4 regions of the Paenibacillus sp. AK121 genome follow, and region 1 is predicted to be linked to each of the others. Evidence: a T-box and tRNA genes for the amino acid it is inferred to sense, from the RefSeq annotation. Region 1 holds a T-box; the other regions hold tRNA genes.
The links. A T-box is a leader RNA that pairs with one kind of tRNA and senses whether it is charged. The one in region 1 lies ahead of argS (arginine--tRNA ligase), so its partner is inferred to be a tRNA-Arg.
Positions count from the first base shown of each region.

Region 1 (5,586 bases):
ATGTGCTTAAGCATATTTCCTTTACAGCACAGCCTGGTCAAACGGTTGCCCTTGTCGGGCATACCGGATCAGGTAAGAGTTCGATTATCAACCTGCTATTCCGGTTCTATGATCCGCAAAAAGGGACGATCACCATTGACGGAACGCCTGTCAAAAATATTCCTAAGCAATGGCTTCGCCATCATATGGGTATTGTTCTTCAAGATCCATATTTGTTCACAGGCACGGTAGCCTCTAATGTCAGTCTCGGAGACAGCAGAATTACAAGAGAGCAGGTAAATAAAGCGCTGCATGACGTTGGAGCCGACAAACTGTTAGCCCATTTGCCCCAAGGATTTGATGAGCCTGTTATTGAAAAAGGCAGTACCTTATCCGCCGGGCAACGCCAGCTTATTTCGTTTGCTCGCGCGTTAGCCTTTGATCCTGCCATTTTAATTCTGGATGAAGCTACCGCCAACATTGATACCGAAACGGAAGCACTCATCCAATCTGCTCTTGAGGTGCTTAAAAAGGGACGTACGACCTTTATCATTGCCCACCGTTTGTCCACCATTCGTAGTGCAGACCAAATTTTGGTGCTGCATCGGGGTGAAATTGTTGAACGGGGTAGCCATGACGAGCTTATGGCCCAAGGCGGACGTTACTTCCAAATGTATCAACTCCAGTCAGGAACGGTTGCAGCTGAATCTGTGTCTTCCTCAGCTACATCTTCTGCGCAAAATGACTTACTTACAGGCAAAATCGCATTTAAAGCTTAAATAATACTAGAGCTTGGGCTTACAATTAACATTTAGCATTAAAAAGCCAGCGGTCTCCATTCTTATGGGGGAACTCGCTGGCTTTATTTTATATATTGACATATGGCTTAAAGTTTTATTTAGCTACAGACGTGCCTGTTCCCGTGGGCGGAAGCACAGTTCCATCGACTGCTTTGAGCGTAACCTTATACTTACTGTCTACCAATGTACTGGTGTGGGTATCCGTAATGACTTGAATATTCATTTCCCCCGGTTTTGGACTAGTCAGCTTGTAGTAAATGACTGCATTCGTATCATCTACGTAGTCGATGTGATCCACTTCAATGCCGTAACCTGGATTAGGTGCCTGCAGACGGGTGATGGTCACTTTGTTCTGCTGATCATTCGCCTTCTCTATGTTCATACTAATATTGGTTTGTTGGACCGGATCTACAGGCTCAGCTGGATTTTCCGGAGTGGCTTGCACCGGTTTATGACTTTGTACAAACTCGGATGCATGGTAGACCATTTCTGCTGCCTCCATCCGTGTTACTTTACGATCCGGGTTAAAGTTGCTCTCCTCGTCCAATTTTGCAATTTTGGTCAACAGGAGAAATTGCACTGCTTCGTTCGACTCTTGGTCCAATTTTTTGCCATCTGCTACATTAATGAACATACGGACCGTAGGATATTCACCCGTTGCACTCACGGCTTTATACAGAATATTCGCGAATTGTTCCCTTGTCATACGGGTGCTCGGATCAATATCCGGTGACAGAGGGATTTGGTGCTGGACTGCAATCCGGTAGGAATCGGCATACCATGCGGAAGCCGGAATGTTTGCAAAGGAGCCCGTTGTGAAATCAGGCATAACCTGAAGATCCATCGCACGAACAACCAAGTGTACTCCTTGTGCATACGTGAGTGTTTGATCTGGTGCAAATTTATCCTTGGTTATCCCTTGAATAATTCCTTTGTCCTGAAGTGAACTTACGATCTTCTCCTGCTCAGCTCCCTTTATATCACGAAAAGCAGAAGCCGACGTAGCCACAGCCAATGAACAGACGACAAGCAGCGCAGCTGCCACGCTTTTATGTTTAATCATGAGATACACCTCCATGTTTACTTTGCTTCTATACTTACGGACGCAATAAAACCATCAAATGTTTCAAATATGCACAAATTGGTTGCAAAACAATGGAATACCCTGCGAATAGTGTAACCCGTCTTGCTCTTTTCTGCTCACCATCTCCATGCAAATCCAAAAGTGTCTATGACAGTTTTCCTTTTGCAGCACCTTTTAGAGAAAAAGAGCTGACTCGCAGTAATTTAGCTAGCAAAAGCAGCAGCGTACCTAACAAAAATACCCACTTGTGGTAGCTTACATCCGGTTAGGGGCTTTCAGTCCAAGAAGTCGCAGTGTACTTGCCAGCATATCCGCGGTCTGTTCCGCCAACTGAATGCGCCACTGTCCACCATCGACAATCCTTTCCTTAGTATAAAAACGGTTGAACGCTTGTGCTGTATCTAATGCAAATCTCGCAATAACCGAAGGTTCCAGTTGCCTAGCAGCACGTATTAGCTGCCCGTGATAGCGATCCAACTGCTTAAGCAGCGCCCAGCCTGCGTCACCCAGCATTTCATCCGAAACGATATTCAAATCAGGAGAATGCCCGTCTTGGGCAAGGACGTTGTCACTGGAATTAGACTCAACATCAGAGCGGGCGCGAGCTTTCTCCAAAAGACTGCGTATGCGCGCATGAGTATACTGCACATAAGGGCCAGTCTCACCTTCAAAGGTCAGTGCCTCCTCTAACGAAAAATCCACTTCATTCAGACGGTTATTTTTTAAATCGCCAAAAATAATCGCTCCGATGCCAACGTCTTCAGCTATTGCCTGTTGTTCCGGCAAATTGGGATTTTTCTCCGTAATGATGGCTTGAGCACGCGCTACAGCTTCATCCAGCACTTCCTCCAGTTTCACCACCTTGCCGCGTCTTGTGGACATTTTTTTGCCTGCAAACCGCATTAAACCAAACGGTACATGCTCACATTGCTCGGCCCATATCTCCCCTGCATGCTTCAGCACCGCAAATACCTGTTGGAAATGTAACTTCTGTTCCCCGCCAACGACATACAGCAGGCGATCAGCCTTCATCACTTCATGACGATAAATCGCTGTTGCCAGATCACGGGTGGGATAAATGGTAGTCCCATCTTTTTTCAAAATAAGACACGGCGGCAGTTGCTCGTCTTCCAGACGAACCACAAGTGCTCCATCACTTTCTTCCAGCAGTCCTTTTGCTCTTAATTGGGCAACAACTGCCTGCATCTTATTATTGTAAAAACTTTCCCCCAACACATGGTCAAACGAAATGTTAAGACGTTGGTACATACGGTCAAATTCTCCCAGACTGACTTCAACAAAAAACTCCCACAGTTGTTGAGCTTCAGTATCCCCTTGCTCCAAACGTCGGAACCACTCGCGGCCTTCATCCTCCAAAGACGGATCATGCTCGGCCTCCTGATGAAAACGGACATATAGCTTCAACGATTCCCCGATCGGATCATGTTGTAGCTGCTCCTCATTGCCCCATCTTTTATAGGCCGCAATTTGCTTGCCAAATTGTGTTCCCCAATCCCCTAGATGATTCACACTAATCGGCACATATCCGGTTTCACCAAGTATGCGATACAAGGCGGCACCAATAACAGTAGAGCGAAGATGACCGATACCAAATGGTTTGGCAATATTAGGCGAGGACATATCAATCACTACTCGCTGTCCATATCCGATATTGGGCTTGAGAAACTCAGCCTTGCTCAATTCAGCAAGCATCGATGGAATATGAGCAGATCGATCCAATATAATATTTACATAGGCACCCGATGCTGAAGCAGTTAGACCCGCTTCACGGCTTACTAACTCTGCCAATTCCATTGCAATATGCTGTGGAGACTTTCGAAATTTTTTAGCCAGCACAAAACAGGGAAACGCCACATCTCCCCATTCAGGCTGCGGAGGCACCTCGAATAAAGATAAAACTTCTTTCTCCTCCAAGCCCGTATGAGCTACAATAGCTTGGGTAGCAATCATCAACACCATGTTCCTCTCTCCTTCTTTTTATAAGATCTAACAAAAAAAGCCCTCGCCTCTTGATATAATCAAGAGACGAGAACTTCGATATCCCGCGGTACCACTCTTCGTAAATCGGTTGTATAGCTAAAGCTAGCTTACACAAAATCGCGATTTCACTCCATTGACAAATAACGGTGTCTGCCGGGCTGATCTACTAGAAGCTCTTATCGTTGGATCAACCGTCTCCCGGGTGCGCTTCACATCGGATTTCATACCGGCTTCCACCTTTTCCGGCTCGCTGTAATGATACGGTTCCGTTGCTACTCTCCCGTTCCTTGACGTTAATTCCCACCATTATACAAACCTATTTAGTAGAAAGCAACCTTTTATTCCCTCTTCAGGGACTAGTTCTGTATATGTAATTACACTGCCACCAATTGGCGACAGGCCTCAACACAATGACGGCAGGCTTCTGCACAATGTTTGCAATGATTATGGGAATGCTTGCTGCATTCAGCAGCACATACCTCACAGGCTTTGGCACATAGCTCACAGATTTCCTCGGCAAAATCCGTTCCGCGCTGCAACATTTGAGCAGCAAACCCACATATCTCTGCGCATTCCCTGCTCACTCGAATACATTCACGCAGCATAGCTAGATCATATTCCTTCAAACTTGCTACATAGCATACATTGCAAGCGTTCATACATTCCAGGCAAGCATCCACGCATTTTTGGTATGAATGATTCATAATACATTACCTCCCAGTTGTTGATCCTGCTGTACTATTACCCGCTGAACCTTGAAATTAATCATTTGATGTTCGCGCTTTCAACAAAATAAACCCAGAAAATCCCGACTTATGTAAGGAAGTGTACTATATTCCAAGGTGTAAGCGCAAGGATATTAATCACATAACTTTTTAGCCTTCGTTTCTGACTTGCATCCAGTCTGTCATTCCTCTATTGTAAAAAAAGAGTATGCTTAACCACTGATCAAGGAGTGAACATTGTAATGAATATAACATCTGTAGAGGAGCACCGACAGGAATCTCCGCAACAGGTTAACTGCATGGTCGTGACCGTCTCGGATACACGTACCATGGAAACCGATACTGGGGGACGACTGCTCAAGGAACTACTAGAAACGAATGGGTACAAGGTTGTTCGATATGTTATCGTCAAGGACGACTATGAAGGAATCCGGCAGTTGGTAGCCGAAGCTGCGGCACATGAGGACATCGAGGCTATACTTTTAACAGGTGGTACTGGCATCTCTCCGCGTGATACTACATATGAAGCCGTCTCCTCTCTACTGGATAAGGAATTACCTGGGTTTGGAGAAATCTTCCGTTACTTAAGCTTTGCTGAGGACATTGGATCAGCAGCTATATTAAGCCGGGCTGTAGCGGGCACTGTGGGCCAGACAGCTGTGTTTTCTATGCCTGGCTCCCGCGGAGCCGTTCGTTTGGCAATGGAACGCATTATTGTCCCTGAGCTGCGTCATGTAATGAGAGAAATTTATAAATAAGCTCCTATTTACACATTGTAGATACAAAAAAGGCACCCCATACATAGATGAGGTGCCTCTTCACATTATTCCTTTTCTTCAACTTCGGGCTGCATGTAGCTGTCAATCAGCTTTTGCTTCAGCTCCCATACCTTCTCACTAAGATTTACGCGATAAATTTCAGGGTTCAGCTTCCGCAAATATTCTGGCCAAAACAGTTTCAACTGTGATGCATGATAGGCACGAATTTCATCCAGTTC
Region 1 is NZ_JAHPJM010000005.1:200,491-206,076, reverse strand. It holds gene KSP24_RS11590 (ABC transporter ATP-binding protein) at 1-758, shown strand, start outside; gene KSP24_RS11585 (S-layer homology domain-containing protein) at 874-1,842, opposite strand; gene argS (arginine--tRNA ligase) at 2,119-3,843, opposite strand; T-box leader at 3,903-4,161, opposite strand; gene KSP24_RS11575 (four-helix bundle copper-binding protein) at 4,239-4,568, opposite strand; gene KSP24_RS11570 (MogA/MoaB family molybdenum cofactor biosynthesis protein) at 4,832-5,347, shown strand; gene KSP24_RS11565 (nicotinate phosphoribosyltransferase) at 5,413-5,586, opposite strand, start outside.

Region 2 (5,586 bases), on a different contig from region 1:
GGCTGTAAAAGGACGATCTGGATTCGACAAGGCTTTACCAATAACAGACAACTCTTTTTCCATCAGCAAGCCGGAAACAGCCGGAAGGAAATGCGCGATACCTTCTGTAGAAGCATGAGCACGGTGTGCTGCACCAAAAGCATCATTCACGAAAATGTCAGCCAGTTCAGCAAATTGCTTAGCCAGTTCAGGATCATTTTTCTCTTCTCCTGGGTAGAAGCGTACATTTTCAAGCAATAGCACATCGCCGTTTTGCAGTTCAGCCACTTTCGCTTTAACAGCTTCACCAACTGCTTCGTCCACTTTAACAACTGGCTTTTTCAGCAGTTCGGACAAACGTACACCAGCAGCAGTCAGACGCATGGATTCAACGACTTGACCCTTTGGACGTCCAAAGTGACTCGCCAAAATAACTTTTGCACCTTTTTCAATCAGGTAGTTAATGGTTGGCAAGGTTTCGCGAATACGCTTGTCATCTGTAATTTTACCATCCTCAACCGGAACGTTAAAATCTACACGAACAAACACCCGTTTTCCATTCAGTTCTATATCACGTACGCTCTTTTTGTTCATCTCCATATTCCTCCGCACCCTTATAATTTTACGAAACAGGAATTTAAGGCACATTTTGATATATAAAGAGCGGAAACAATAACACCTGTTTCCGCTCTATGATGTTGCTCGATAAGGAAATTCTTATTTAGCCAATTTAGCGAAGTATTCCAACGTACGGATCAATTGTGCAGTGTAGGACATTTCGTTGTCGTACCAAGCTACAGTTTTAACCAGTTGTTTGTCGCCAACAGTCAGAACTTTAGTTTGAGTAGCGTCAAACAGGGATCCGAAAGTCAGACCTTTGATGTCAGAAGAAACGATTTGATCTTCAGTGTATCCGTAAGTTTCAGGATCGGAAGCTTCTTTCATCGCTGCGTTGATTTCTTCAGCAGTTACGTTTTTCTCCAGAACTGTTACCAGCTCAGTCAGGGAACCTGTTGGTACTGGAACACGTTGAGCTGCGCCATCCAATTTACCTTTCAGCTCAGGGATAACCAGACCGATTGCTTTAGCAGCACCAGTAGTGTTAGGGATGATGTTTTCAGCTGCTGCGCGAGCACGACGGAAGTCACCTTTAGCATGTGGAGCATCCAAAGTGTTTTGGTCGCCAGTGTAAGCGTGAATTGTAGTCATCAAGCCTTCAACGATACCAAATTTGTCTTGCAATGTTTTAGCCATAGGAGCCAGGCAGTTAGTTGTGCAAGAAGCACCGGAAATTACAGTTTCAGATCCGTCCAGAATTTCATGGTTTACGTTGTAAACGACAGTTTTCATGTCGCCAGTAGCTGGAGCGGAGATAACAACCTTTTTAGCGCCGCCTTTCAAATGTTTCTCAGCAGCTTCTTTAGTTGTGAAGAAACCTGTGCATTCCAGAACGATGTCTACACCCAGGTCTCCCCAAGGCAATTCTTCAGGGTTACGGTTAGCCAAAACTTTAACTTCTTTACCGTTTACTTTGAAGAAACCGTCATGTACTTCTACTTCCCCTTGGAAAGTACCTTGTGTTGTATCATATTTCAACAGATGTGCCAGCATTTTGGAATCTGTCAAGTCGTTAATTGCTACTACTTCAATACCTTCTACGTCTTGAATACGGCGGAAAGCAAGGCGTCCAATACGTCCGAAACCGTTAATACCAACTTTAACTGTCATGAGTGAGTTCCTCCCAAAGTTCGTTTAGTTTAGTTTTATATATTCAAGACAGACCCGAAAGCCCGTCAAGACAACACAATTAAAAAACCTTATCAATCTCTTAAATAACGGCTTACAATCTCGGCAGCAGCGCCTTCGTCGGTGACAAGAATGTCTTCCTGTCCGAAACGCAATACCGCATGAATAGCAGCCGCCTTGCTCTTGCCTCCAGCCACACCTAACACCGTCTCCGTACGCCTGATGTCCTCCAAACGGAGTCCAAGCGTCAGCATTCTGTGAACAACGACGCCGTCTTCGTTAAAATAATAGCCAAACGATTCGGCAACCGCGCCCTCATTGCTGATCTGGGCAAAGGTTTCAGGGTCAAGCTTGCGTCTGTGGGCCATTGCTATGGCGTTGCCTATTCCGTGAATGATAATACGACTTTCTCGAATCAGGCTCAATATATCCTGAATATTCGTATCCTCAAGCAAGGAGTTGTAAGCATGATTGCTGAGCAAATCCGGTACATGGAGCAGACGGTATTGAGCGCCGACCTTGCGAGCCATCGTGGAGGCAATTGTATTTGCCTGCATTTCCATGCTCTCTCCCAAACCCCCGCGTGCCGGTACAAACCATCCGCCTTTAAGCGGGCCGTTAGCAGGTAATGTCAGTTGTTCCGCCACATCTGCAATCGTCGTGCCACCTGTTACAGCGACCACGTCCTCGTCATCCATAACACTCAGCAGCGCCTTTGCGCCAGCACGGCCCAGTTCCTGCTTCGCTAACGGTGAAGCATCCGAATCCCCTGGAACGACAACCACCTTCCTCAAACCGTAGGCTTGACGAATCTGATCCTCCAATTGGGACAGGCCGAACAAGTTGTTCGCAATCGGCTCCAGCTGTTCCAGCAGATCCAGTCCTGCTTTGCTCACCTTCATGCCCACACTCTCAATCTCAATTAGCCCTTGCGCTTTAAGGAGATCAGTCTCAGCGCGCAGTACGCGCTCGGTCATATCCAGTGAAGCTGCCAGTGTTCTGCGTCCAATAACTTCGGACAACATAATCTGATGCAGGATCGTGTACCTTTTTTTCAAAACATCCATGAGGTCGGGCAGAAGCTGCTTCTGTATTTCTAATATCTTTCGCATGCTTTCCACTCCCGCACACTTCTAAGTTCTGTCTCTATGCTATATCTCTAACTGGTCTTAAAATGTCCCGGGATAACTTTTTAAGTCCCACGTATATCTTACCCAATATTTGCTTCACATGCAAGTCTATCTGAACCTATATTTCTCAACTTTTTATGTGAATATGCGCACGTAATAAAAGCTTGCAATTCAATGCCGTATATCATATAATCATCTTTGTTTCCAATTAATTAGTTAGTTGCTTGTAATGTTCATCTGTGCGCCCGTGGTCCAACGGATATGACGTAGGCCTCCGGAGCCTGAGATCGAGGTTCGATTCCTCGCGGGCGCGTCGTTTTATATGATTGGCTAAATGTTCCATATAATGTTTTTAACCAAAAAGAGCGCTGAGCGCTCTTTTTTTAATTAATAGTTTGACTTTCTTTGACTTTTTGTTTGAAATTGTTTATCATGTGGTTAATACGGTAACAGTTTATAAATAGGGATGTGTAATCGGCATATCCACCAAATCCACTAACGATATTTAAGGGAGGTTTTTTGACGTGAGCTATGTTCCTATGGTAGTAGAACAAAGTAACCGCGGCGAACGCGCCTATGACATTTATTCCAGACTGTTGAAGGATCGCATTATTTTGTTGGGCTCGGACGTCAATGACGTTGTAGCCAACTCAATTATTGCACAAATGCTGTTTTTGGCTGCTGAAGATCCTGAAAAAGACATTCACTTGTATATTAACAGTCCTGGCGGTTCCATCACAGCTGGTATGGCCATTTTCGATACGATGCAATACATTAAACCTGACGTATCTACCATTTGTGTAGGTATGGCTGCTTCCATGGGTGCTTTCTTGCTGAATGCAGGTGCCAAAGGCAAACGTTTTGCCTTGCCAAACAGTGAAATTATGATTCACCAACCACTGGGCGGTGCACAAGGACAGGCAACGGATATCGAAATTCGCGCCCGTCGCATTCTGAAAATGCGTGACAAATTGAACCGCATTCTCGCAGATCGCACAGGTCAACCACTGGAACGCATCGAAAAAGACACAGACCGTGACTATTTCATGTCCGCTGATGATGCCAAAGAATACGGTATTATTGATAAAGTGTTAACTAGCTCCTCTCCAGAAGGTGTATAAGAAAAGTGGTTTACTTTTGAATAGCTGTTAAATAGAAAGGCTGCCTCGGATTTTTGTATCCAGTAGGCAGCCTTTTTATTTACTATAATTTTTTATATATAGCTAAACCAAATTATTGATTTTGTCCCGCAAAAGGCTTCCCGCCCTGAGGCAGCAGTTGAGCGAACGAGTAAGTAAACTCCGGAATTCCATACGCGTATGGAGCATAATCATACAAATCAAACACGATGGTTAGTCCACTATTGGTCACATAAAAATTCTGATCTGCGGCCAACTCTTTAAATTTTTCAAAACCTTCGCCAGCCTGGAGCGCATCAATTTTTTTCTTCAAATCAGCATTCAAAAACTTTTTATAGTTCGGATTTGCCTTCAATACGTCAGACAATTGCAGCAGCTTGCCATCAGCGAGCGAGAACGTGTATCCTTTACGCGCCGTCATACCATGTGCGCCACCTGTATACGAGTAGTCCTGCATAATCACACTTAGAATACCGTCCTTGTTATAGGCAATTGCAAAATCATTCTCGAAATCATACGGTCTTTCTGCTGTAACCTCTCCGTCTGCCACCATCTTTTTGCCTGCTGCCAATACTGTCTCTGCATGCTTTTTTAGCACATTATTAATGGCCTGTTGAGCCTCAGGATTCAGCTGGCTGCCGCTGATTTGTGGATACTTAATCTTATAAGACACCTTTGCATTACTCGAAGCTGGAAGCGTCTGAGACGCAATTGTGATTGGATTTAGCTGGCTTTTACTTAATGTTACGGTTTTCTGAACTGCATTCCACTGAGCATCGATACCCAGATAGTCTTTCAGCAGACTCATAGGAATGTACAGCTTCCCGGCGATCATTTTGGCATCCATGCTGCGCGTGTTGATTCCGTTCACATTGACATAGGCATCCGAGGAGGAGACCACGATATAGAGCTTGTTGTACCCACTCCCCACTGTATATGTCCCTTCTTTGGTGTCATAGCTCACCGGAATTTCCAAGCTGTCACGCAGTGCTGCCACTGGAATCATGGTGTTCCCGTTCACTTGAATACCTTTAGAGGCCAACGTTTTACCATTCCATTGGATGGCGATCCCTGGTTGCTGTGTTGTCGCTTGCTGCTGTTTGGTCGATGCTGCCCCAATATAGGAAACGGGAATAACCGCAACCCCTGCTAAAATTCCCGCTGCCAGCAATGCTGAGCCCCATTTTTTTGTATGTTTGTTCATCGTAAGTATTCCTCCTATTGCAAATCTGTATAATCTATGTGTTTTGATCACTTTTCTTATTATATCTATACCCTATTGTATGTAGTTTACAATCTGTACACTCCTTGATTTCAATCTGTACACCTAACAGCCATTAGCTATGACAGACTCATTACAAAACGGTTTCAATAGACAAAAGAAGCCAACAAGTCATCCTGCAATGTTGCAGGCGCTTGCGGCTCCGCTTAATGGTCTATACTAGTTCATCTCATATTGGGCAGACACTTGGACTTTCACCGTTACTTGACCCGACTGTATCTCTGTTCCGCCACTCATATCCATGAGCGCTTTGGACATGGCATTCTCACGTTGTGTGTAAACCTGAGCTTCCCCGCCATCTACTGTCACA
Region 2 is NZ_JAHPJM010000011.1:24,158-29,743, reverse strand. It holds gene KSP24_RS18525 (phosphoglycerate kinase) at 1-573, opposite strand, end outside; gene gap (type I glyceraldehyde-3-phosphate dehydrogenase) at 697-1,707, opposite strand; gene KSP24_RS18515 (sugar-binding transcriptional regulator) at 1,800-2,837, opposite strand; tRNA gene KSP24_RS18510 (tRNA-Arg) at 3,097-3,168, shown strand; gene clpP (ATP-dependent Clp endopeptidase proteolytic subunit ClpP) at 3,380-3,976, shown strand; gene KSP24_RS18500 (PdaC/SigV domain-containing protein) at 4,089-5,198, opposite strand; gene KSP24_RS18495 (SIMPL domain-containing protein) at 5,436-5,586, opposite strand, start outside.
Region 2: it encodes a tRNA-Arg, which carries the amino acid that the T-box ahead of argS (arginine--tRNA ligase) is inferred to sense. The anticodon was not compared.

Region 3 (5,586 bases), on a different contig from region 1:
GCCGGTCATCCATGAGACAACAGCGCTGGGTGCCGCATGTCTGGCAGGCTTGGCGGTTGGATACTGGAAGAGTACAGATGAACTTCGTAAGCGAGTGAGGGTGGAAACTTCCTTTACCCCTACGATGGATGAAGCAACACGTGACAGCCTGTATGAAGGCTGGAAAAAGGCCGTGAATGCAACGATGGCCTATAAGTAATAGCTTAAACGAAGAGGCTCTATATATTTAAACTGTAAAAAGGTGACTTCTGAATTTCAACAGGAGTCACCCTTTTTGAGGTATATGCTATCCCTTGATCCTCGTATGGTTCCAATTTTGCCGGGCTCCGCAAGAGGTACGAATGACTAGTTCGGGCTCTACTTTAATACATTTCGTATCCATTTGTTTATTCATCAGGTCAAACAGCACCATGGCGGCTAGACGACCTATTTTTTGCTTGTCTTGTTTTACAGTCGTCAATGGAGGATCGGTATAACGACAGGCTTCAATATCATCACAGCCTACTACAGCAATATCCTCGGGTACCCTCAAGCCGTTTTCCTTAAAAGCACGGATGGCACCAAAGGCAAGCAGGTCGGTAGCCGCAAAAACAGCTCTTGGTAAATCTCCTTGCTGTATCCACGCCTTCGCGATCTGGTATCCATCCTCTGCCGCATAGTCATTACCATACACGATCCATTCAGGTCTTACATCAAGACTAAACCGCTTTAGTGAAGCGATAAACGCTTCCTCTCTCTCTTTAATAACCAAGGAGGGGCGTTCAATGCCTATAAAACCCATCTCGCGGTATCCATTCATGTAAAAGTGCTCAACAACCTTCATTGAGATCTTTTGATTGTCGGACATAATGTAGCAGGAACTGGCTCCGGTTAGCTCAATATCGACACCGATGCAGGGGATAAGACTGGCGTCGAGATCGAAAACACTTTTCTCCACTTCGTCCCCAGCAATAATAATGCACCCGTCCACTGAAAAATATTTCGAGCGAGCCAAATAGTCCTCTCCATTATCCAGAAATTTTTCATTTGAAAAAAACAGCAGGTCATAACCGAGCAAGCCAATCTGCTTTTTGAAAACATTAATGATGTCCACAAAAAAAGGATGACTAAAATCGACATTCAGCTTGCCAGCGAATATAACGCCTACCAGATTGGATTTTTTGGTAGCAAGTGTTTTAGCCGAGGAGGAAGGTCTATAGCCTGTTTCCTCCATAATTTTAAGTACTCGCTGCCGGGTTTCCTCACTGATATCTGTGTAATTGTTTATGATTTTCGAAACCGTCGCTACTGAAACGCCTGCCATACTAGCTATTGTTTTTATATTCATGGAATCCTCCGCAACTAAACTGATTTAGTTAAATTGACTTTGTATTTCAAATTCAATGATTACTCGTATTCTATGCTACCTCATAGATGGGAGTCAACAGAGTTAATAAAGGATTTATCCTAATATTTTAAGGAGTAACAACGATAATTTAACGGTGATTATATTTTTTTGATATTTCATAATTCTCTATTTACAAATACAGGTTATTCGATACATAATAGTAGCTGTAATTAACTAAACCGCTTTCGTAAAAATGAATGCATTTACCGCTGGTTATTTTGCATATTTTCCTCCAGCGCTTTATTGTCGGCGGTGTAATGGCCGGAGCTGTGAAGTCTTTATTTCTGAAAGGAAGGTACCGAGTATGAGTGAGAATATCTTTGTATTTCCTGATACGTTTATGTGGGGAACTTCAACCTCTTCCTATCAAATTGAAGGTGGCACAAAAGAGGGCGGTAGAACGCCCTCCATTTGGGATACTTTCTGTCAAATTCCCGGGAAGGTGATCGAAGGGGATTGTGGAGATGTGGCTTGTGACCATTTTCACCGCTTTAAAGAAGACGTGCAATTAATGAAACAGCTTGGTTTTTTACATTATCGTTTTTCTGTGGCTTGGCCGCGCATTATGCCCGCGCCCGGCGTGGTCAACGAACAAGGGCTGCTCTTCTATGAGCATCTGCTGGATGAGCTTGAGTCGGCCGGGCTAATTCCAATGCTGACTCTGTATCACTGGGATTTACCGCAGTGGATTGAGGACGAAGGTGGATGGACGCAGCGAGAGATTATCCAACATTTTAAAACGTATGCCTCTGTAATCATGGACCGATTTGGCCAGCGAATTAACTGGTGGAATACGATAAACGAGCCTTATTGCGCTTCTATTTTGGGATATGGTACAGGGGAGCATGCCCCTGGGCATGAGAACTGGAAAGAAGCCTTTACTGCCGCCCATCATATTTTGATGTGTCATGGGATTGCGATCAATTTGCACAAGGAAAAAGGATTAACAGGTAAAATTGGCATTACGCTAAACATGGAACATGTGGATGCCGCTTCCGAGCGACCCGAGGACATTGCTGCTGCCGCCAGAAGGGATGGCTTTATTAATCGTTGGTTTGCTGAGCCATTGTTTAACGGAAAGTATCCTGAAGATATGGTGGAATGGTACGGAACGTATCTGAATGGATTGGATTTTGTACAGCCTGGTGATCTGGAGCTGATTCAGCAGCCGGGAGATTTTGTAGGCATTAACTATTATACCCGCAGTATCATTCGAGCAACTAACGACGCCTCATTGCTGCAAGTAGAGCAGGTTCACATGGAGGAGCCAGTAACAGACATGGGATGGGAGATTCACCCTGAATCCTTTTATAAGCTGCTGACGCGGATTGAGAAGGATTTTAGCAAGGGCTTACCCATTCTGATTACGGAAAATGGAGCAGCGATGAAGGATGAACTGGTGAATGGACAGATTGAAGATACCGGGCGTCAGCGCTATATTGAAGAGCATTTAAAGGCGTGTCATCGCTTTATCCGGGAGGGAGGTCAGCTCAAGGGCTATTTTGTCTGGTCTTTCTTTGATAACTTTGAATGGGCCTGGGGATATAGCAAGCGTTTTGGTATTGTACATATCAATTATGAGACGCAGGAACGGACCCCCAAACAAAGTGCGCTGTGGTTCAAGCAAATGATGGAGAAGAACGGGTTTTAAACAGAAAACCAGGTGCAAGTTAGCGATAGCTTCAATTTATGTAGGCCGTCATGCTGTAAAACAGAGCATAACGGCTTTTTAATTTTATAAATCCTTGCGTCAGGTAGGGGATCTATGCAGAAATATCTTGCAAATCCAATATAACAGGGCAGTGGTCACTGCCTGTAATATGGCAATCAATACTCGCATCCATTAATAGCGGACGAAGCCTCTCTGAGACGAGGAAGTAATCAATCCGCCAGCCGATATTCCGTTCCCTCACCTTTGGCATGTAGGACCACCAGGAATAAACATCTGTCCGATCAGGATAAAAATATCTGAAGGTATCTATAAATCCGGCGTTGAGCAGCTGTGACATGCGGTCTCGTTCCTCGGGTGTGAAGCCAGCATTACCGTAGTTGGCTTTAGCATTTTTAAGGTCGATCTCCTGATGAGCCACGTTCAAGTCTCCGCAAATGATGACAGGCTTCTGAGCGTCTAGTTGTTGCAGATAGCTGCGAAAACGGTCTTCCCATTCCAGTCTATATGGCAATCGCGATAAGTCTCGTTTCGTATTTGGTGTGTACACATTGACGAGGTAAAATTTTTCGAATTCTAGTGTAATAGTTCGACCCTCTGGCTCTTCATTTTCTTCAAGTCCATAATGCACAGAGAGCGGCTTGATTTTGGTGAAAATAGCTGTGCCGGAGTACCCTTTTTTCTCAGCGTAATTCCAGTATTGAACGTATTCCTCCATGTTCTCCATGAGGATTTGTCCTTCTTGAAGCTTCGTTTCCTGTACGCAAAAAATATCAGCATTCGTTTCTTTTAGATAAGTATAAAATCCTTTGGTTACACAGGCTCTTAAGCCATTTACATTCCAAGATATTAATTTCATTTGATTAAACTCCTTACTACTCCACGCAGTCAAGCGGTGTAATGGTATACCCTCGATAAAAGGCTGTCCCAGACAAACGCTCAAACAGCGCTGCGGAAACAGCCTTTTCTACATTAAAGTAGGTTGTAATACGATGCTAGGCTCTAACATCCACAGTGGGTCCTATTTCGCTGGAAAATAAAAAAAGCTTCCTAAACAGGAAGCTTCGGCTATACGTCCCAGGAGGGATTCGAACCCCCGACCGACGGCTTAGAAGGCCGTTGCTCTATCCAGCTGAGCTACTGGGACATAAAATTCAAGCGAATATTAATATATCATATGGATGAAAAAGATACAAGTCTTATTTTGCATATATCGCTTATTTGGCCTCTACACCACATAAATTCAGAATACACATCGTTTTTTTTGCCTTATAAAAGGGTATGTTAGAATACAGGTGAATATGTTGAAGACGAGTGGTTGAACTTCGGCTGCTGTTTCTCATATAATCTACAAATACTTTAGCTTGCGGAGGAGAGGGGGTGCCTTGAAAATAAAGGACTCCAAGGTGACGACAAAAGAAAATAATATCGTATTGTTTCCGAAGACACTGGACTACTATCAAATTCAACTTACGGTGATGCTTGAGAACGAACGTTACGGAGAGGCGATGGCGATGCTGCGTTTTTTGATGCAGTGTCAGGGACAGGAGCAGAAACAATACGATGAATGGAACGCTCTGTTACAATGGCTGGAAGCTGCATTTCCACAGTACGCTGACAGCGGGGCGGCAACGGACAATGTGGAAGAAGACGAAGTCAGTGAAGTTGAGTTGGCTCGCCGTCATGCACGCTTTAAGCAGGAACAGGATGCAGGCTACGGTAACAAGCTTTTGCAGATGGCTATGGATCAACCGTTATCCGAACAGACGATTCTAGCTTTGGAACAGCTATCCTACTTGGAACTGCCGGAGATCGACGATGCCTTGCTTCGCTGGATTACTGAACGGGAAATCCATCCTCTTCTCCAATTCCGTGTTCTACAGACAATGAGACGCCGTGGAATGGAAGGGACGATAGAAATCAGACGGGGTGATGAAAAGACGGAAATCGATATTGAAACGGTTCCGTTACAGCCCGATGAGTTTCCAGAGGCGATTATGCGTATTTTGGAACGGGTAGCTGACCAGACTGAAGTGCATGAGCCTACACTATTCTATTTTGCACAGGAGCTATGGTCACAGTTTGTGATGGCAGTGTACGGTACGAAAGATTATAGATCAATGTTGGTGGAAGAGGACGGGATGCCGGATATTTGGGCAGCAGCACTCCATCAGACCGTTTCGGAAAGTTTGAACGGGAACAATAATGAGGAAGAAACCCGCGCTATATATGGCATTACAGATGCACTACGCTTCCGTTTTGAGCAAGCGTATCGGTCGATGCGATTATTCGTCGCGGCGGGAATGAACACTCCTTAATGACCGGAAACGTTTACCTGTTAAAGCATTCAAGGGCTGCCCTTGAAAAAGACAGTAATGTTAGATATACTATAGTGGTTATTTTGTGTGCGTTGATTGTAATGAAAACTAAGTGAAGATTTTGTTGGAGGGGAAAGCATAAAATGAAAGCAACTTGGGAGAAAATAGAGAAGAACCTTGGGGTTCTTGAAGTTGAGGTAGACGCGGATCGT
Region 3 is NZ_JAHPJM010000006.1:48,553-54,138, reverse strand. It holds gene glpK (glycerol kinase GlpK) at 1-199, shown strand, start outside; gene KSP24_RS12690 (LacI family DNA-binding transcriptional regulator) at 287-1,327, opposite strand; gene KSP24_RS12685 (GH1 family beta-glucosidase) at 1,692-3,038, shown strand; gene KSP24_RS12680 (exodeoxyribonuclease III) at 3,151-3,915, opposite strand; tRNA gene KSP24_RS12675 (tRNA-Arg) at 4,130-4,203, opposite strand; gene KSP24_RS12670 (hypothetical protein) at 4,442-5,374, shown strand; gene tig (trigger factor) at 5,518-5,586, shown strand, end outside.
Region 3: it encodes a tRNA-Arg, which carries the amino acid that the T-box ahead of argS (arginine--tRNA ligase) is inferred to sense. The anticodon was not compared.

Region 4 (5,586 bases), on a different contig from region 1:
AGACTGGGGAGACGTTGGAATCGACGGGCTCCGTGGAGGGCTGGATTACGACTGAAACCGCGGGCAGCGGTGGGTTTGGGTATGATCCGCTGTTCTATTTGCCAGAGTTTGAAAAGACAATGGCAGAGCTGACGTTGGAACAAAAGCAAGCTATCAGTCATCGGGGCATAGCCCTGCGTAATTTAGCAACAAAGCTAGGGAATCCGCAGGCATAGTTTGGTAGCAGGGCGAATAATATACCTGTCATATACGAAAAAAAGGCTATCCGTCAGTCATAGGCTGCGGATAGCCTTTTTTGGTACTTTCTGTTCCACGTATCGTATGCATCAAGAAAGATGGGCGGTTGCCACCTCGTACTTTACGACTTAAGCAGTTAGCACATTTTATCGAATTGCCACCTTGTAGGTGCGCAGCCAATTATCCACTTGCGTCAAGTAAGCAAATAACTGCGGACCCGACATCAGCTGGCCAAACCAAGGTAGATTGGTGGATGCCTCCGGTGAGGCGGCAATATCCCGTACCTTTTGCGCATCGATCAGCTTGAGCAGTGGGGAAGAGGAATCGTCCAGCAGTTGCAGCGCCTGCTTTTTCACAGCGGCAAGATAGGAGGGATTATGCGTTTTGGGATACGGGCTTTTTTTGCGATACAGCACATCATCCGGCAATACACCCTCCAGCGCCTTGCGTAAAATACCTTTTTCACGTCCGCCTGTCATTTTGATGCTCCACGGAATGTTCCATACATATTGCACCAGCCGATGATCGCAATACGGCACCCGTACTTCGAGTCCCACCCCCATACTCATCCGATCCTTGCGATCCAGTAGGGTAGGCATAAAGCGGGTGATGTTCAAATAAGACATGACGCGCATTTGCGCAGCTTTTCCTGTTTCACCCGGTAGCTTTGGTACTTCTCCGACTGCTTCTGAGTAGCGGTCGTTCAAATACTCCAGCGGTTTGATCCAGTCCCGCACTTCTGGGGATAGCAGACTCGCTCTCATATCGGGAGCAACTGCCCACGGAAATGTGCCTGAGTTCAGCATATCCTCCCGATGGAACCATGGATATCCGCCAAACACTTCATCTGCTGCTTCACCAGAAATAGCAACCGTAGCGCCCTTTTTAATCTCCCGGCAAAAGAGATACAGTGACGAATCCACGTCCGCCATTCCGGGTAAATCCCGCGTTAGCGTGGAGTTGTTCAGAGCTGCTACAACTTCTGGTGTATCGAATTCAATCCAGTGATGATTTGTCCCTAATTCATCGACCATTCGCTGTATCCAGGGGGCATCAGCTCCGGGCTGAAACGCATGGGCTTTAAAATGCTTGTCGTTGTCCACATAATCGACCGAATACGTATGAACTTGTCCTTGCCCGGTACGTTTGTAATAATCGACAGCTAATGCGGACAGAGCGCTTGAATCCAGCCCACCAGACAATAAGGTACATACCGGTACATCCGAAATAAGCTGCCGCTCCACAGTATCCATCAACAGCTCTCGTACCTTGAGTGCCGTTTCTTCGGTGTTATCCTCATGCGCAATGCTTTCGAGCTTCCAGTAGGCTTGAATGCGTACGCCGTCACGGCTGTAGGTTAGGGTATGTCCGGGACGCAATTCCTTCATCGATGAATAGACGCCGTGTCCGGGAGTGCGTGCAGGCCCAATGATAAAAATTTCTGCCAGTCCCTCGGCGTCTACGGCGGCCTCAACGGCTGGATGCTGGAGCAGTGCTTTGGGTTCGGAGCCAAATACGAATACATCTTCGGTTTGGCTATAAAATAGCGGCTTCACTCCCAGTCGATCTCGTGCCAGAAATACCTGCTCCCGCTCACTATCCCAGACCGCAAACGCAAAGATGCCGTTCAACCGATCTACACAATCCGGGCCCCATTCGATATAGGATTCGAGCAGTACCTCTGTGTCACATTGTGTACGGAAAAAATGCCCGCGCTGTTGCAGCTCTTTTTTCAGCTCAGGCGCGTTATATATTTCCCCGTTATATACAATCGTATAAGTGATATCCTCAAGCTGCCGGATCATGGGCTGAGCGCCGTTTTCCGGGTCCATTACGCTTAGTCTTCGGTGTCCGAAGGCACACGGGTTGGATATCCAGGTACCCGCAGCATCCGGTCCGCGATCGGAGAGCGTTTGCGTCATATTTAGCAGTAACTCAGATTGATGCATCAAGTCTCCGTTCCACTGTATGAAACCTGTAATTCCGCACATGTCTATTCATCCTCTCTTTGTCGTGTTCATCCAGTGTTGGAATGAATCAAAAACTAAATCCCCAGTTCATCAGTATATATGCCGAAAAGAAGCATAAAATGTCTGTCCGTTCCGAAAACTACAGATGGGGCAACCCGTTTACTCGTGAGGAAGGAGGGAGACAATGTACTACATCAAGGATGCCAAAATACGCCGCTTCACTGAACTTGACGGAGTGCGCTGCGCTGAGGTAGAAGTGCGTCCCGGTGCCGCAGATGACCCGGAGCTGCTGGTTTATATCACAGCCACGAATCAGAAGGATGGTCAGCCTGACTATGACATGGTAAGGATCATCCGCAATGATGCCGATCTGGAGCTGGATTGGTACGACAATAATCTGCATTCGGCATTTGAGGAAGTGACCGACAAGGCTTTTACTGACTCTACGCACATTACCGCTGGTGAGGAACGGGAAAAATTCAAAAGGGAATTGCTTTCCTATGGGCAGCTTAGTACAGAGTTTGCCAAGGAGTTCGGGACATGAGAATATGGTGTACTATACCTCGGCTTTTGTTGATTTGGGCACCGGCGCCATCACCGGATCAGCGTGAAAGGAGGGGGAAATCATAGACGGCAAAGCGAAGTATAAGAAAAACAAAGGCAGCAGTTATATTCATAACAATGAGTTCGCGGAAGAAGTGCTGGAGAAAAACGTAAGACATGAAGTACGCAGAAGTCCTAAACGCTTTGGGAATAAATAAGCTACCAGTGAACTAAAGCAACTCATCAAAGTTGATCCCAAAGAAGCCTCCGTATTCGTCAGATTTGCGAATATGGGAGGCTTCTTTTAGAATTAGGCCGCTTCACGCAGCGTCATGATCCCTTTGTAGATGTTATAAACAAAAACGCCGAGATAGACCACTACAAATAGCAGTACAAACCCGATAACTGAACCTGCATGATTGGCAGTGATAATAAAATACACTAGCGGAATCGCCGCAATAATGGGGAAAATGTGCGATAAAATGGCTTTTTTCGCGTGTCCCTGAACATATTCATCCCGGACTGCGATCCACACAATGACCGGCACCAGAAAAGGTGCGAAAAAAATGCTGAAATAACAAAGTGAAGACAAAAGGCCTCTCACGGATCACCCCTCCTTTTTGGCATCGTTCTTTGTACATAATACCCCGTTAGCGTCCAAATGATTCCTTTTGCAGCCTGCTTTCCTGTATAATGAAAAAATGCTTTTGACAGTTGGTCAAAATGTGATATAATAATTAATGCACTGAATACATAAGGTTTTATTGATTGTCATCTTGTCCCAGTAGCTCAGCTGGATAGAGCAACGGCCTTCTAAGCCGTCGGTCGGGGGTTCGAATCCCTCCTGGGACGTAGCAAAATCTTCCTAATTCAATATTAGGAAGATTTTTTGTGTTCCAGTGGGATGAGAACCCCTTGGGGGGACGTCGGAGCTAAGCATCGTTAGCATAAACTTCGCAGTCTCGACCGTAGGGAGAGTATCCCTCCTGGGACGTATAGCAAAAGCTTCCTACATGTAGGAAGCTTTTTTGTATCCCGGCAGTATGATTGATTCTGTTTTTATACTGTCGCCTTCTCCTTATGAGCAAAGAATTGCGGCAAATGTTCTTTGTGTGCTTCCAGCAATTCATCCAGTACGGTTTGGGCGATATCCCCGCTTGGAACGAGCGGATTCAGGGTGAAGGCTTGCAGTGCTGTCGCATAGTCACCAGTGACCGCCGCTTCAATGGTCAGCTCTTCCATCGCCTTCATGACTTGCAGCAGTCCCCGCTGTGCTGGTGGGAATTTGCCAAAGTTTACAGGCTCTGCACCATGCGCGCGAATGACACTGGTTACTTCGATGGCGCTATCATAAGGGACATCATCAATCGCACCATTGTTACGTGTACTAACCACCATCAAAGTGCCTTTGTTGTTATAAATGGAATTAATGATTTCACAGGCAGCATCGCTGTAATGTGCACCGCCGCGTTTGGATAATTCCTCTGGTTTGTAATCCAGATTCGGGTCTTTGTACAATTCAAACAAACTTTCTTCCAGACGTTTGACGACTTGGCCCCGAGTTCCTTCGTTTTTGGCCTCCTCTAATTCTTCCTTGAGCATGTTGTCGGTCATGTAGTAATACCGATGGTAAGGACAAGGCAGCATTTTCAATTGACGAACCTGATCATACAGGAAGCGCATGTTCTTAATATTTTCAACAACCTTCTCCGGTTTTGCACCAGGTGCGTACAATCCTTCGATGACTTGCTCTGTTAATTCTTCTCCGGTTTTGTCATAAACTTTGTGCCAATGAAGGTGGTTAATTCCTGCAAATTTAAAGAACAGCTCTTCTTCCGATTTGTCCAGTACAGCCGATGCACTCTTGATCGCGCCGATTGGAACATTACATAATCCGATGACTTTATCCCACTTACCATAACGAAGTACCGCTTCGGTGACCATACCCGCAGGGTTGGTGAAGTTAATCAACCATGCATTCGGACACAGTTCTTTCATATCTTCAACGATACTGAGGATAACGGGGATGGTACGAAAAGCTTTGAACATCCCGCCAGCCCCATTAGTTTCTTGACCGATCATGCCGTGTTTTAACGGAATACTTTCGTCCTTAATCCGGGCTTCCAGCAAGCCTACCCGAAATTGTGTTGTGACAAAATCGGCACCCTTCAAGGCTTCCCGACGATCCAGTGTCAAATGTACTTCACAATCAATGCCTGCGGCCTTCACCATCCGTTGGGCCATGGCCCCCACGATCTCCAGCTTTTCGCGTCCTGCCTCAATATCTACCAGCCATAATTCCCGAATGGGAAGCTCTGCATAGCGTTTGATAAAGCCTTCTACTAATTCTGGTGTATAGCTGGAGCCTCCGCCAATGGTTGCGATCTTTATGCCTTTTTTCATGGTTAGTGCCTCCTGAGTATGTTTTTTAAAACCGCTTTCTTAAGCTCAAATTCACTGTAATCCCTGTAATGCATTACAGGTCAAGCGCTTTTAAAAAACTTATTTGGGGAAGGTGACAATTGTAGGGACGGGACCACGAACATGCTAAACACGAACATGCTAAAATAGAAAGAACGAGGTGAGAAATGTGGCAAATATTCATGAAATTGCAAAGCTGGCGGGCGTATCCTCGGCAACGGTGTCCCGTGTCATTAATAACCATCCGTACGTAAGTGAACCGACAAGGCAGCGTGTACAGGAGGTCATAGACCGACTGGATTATGTACCTAATTTGAATGCGGTTTCATTAAAAAAGGGCATGACCAAGCTCATAGGAATTATTTCAATTTCTTTTAATGATTCATTGGGTTCATTTGTGCGTGGATTTACAACC
Region 4 is NZ_JAHPJM010000006.1:100,569-106,154, reverse strand. It holds gene KSP24_RS12905 (XTP/dITP diphosphatase) at 1-215, shown strand, start outside; gene asnB (asparagine synthase (glutamine-hydrolyzing)) at 384-2,228, opposite strand; gene KSP24_RS12895 (hypothetical protein) at 2,392-2,751, shown strand; gene KSP24_RS12890 (magnetosome magnetite crystal formation protein family) at 3,061-3,354, opposite strand; tRNA gene KSP24_RS12885 (tRNA-Arg) at 3,529-3,602, shown strand; gene KSP24_RS12880 (6-phospho-beta-glucosidase) at 3,810-5,153, opposite strand; gene KSP24_RS12875 (LacI family DNA-binding transcriptional regulator) at 5,341-5,586, shown strand, end outside.
Region 4: it encodes a tRNA-Arg, which carries the amino acid that the T-box ahead of argS (arginine--tRNA ligase) is inferred to sense. The anticodon was not compared.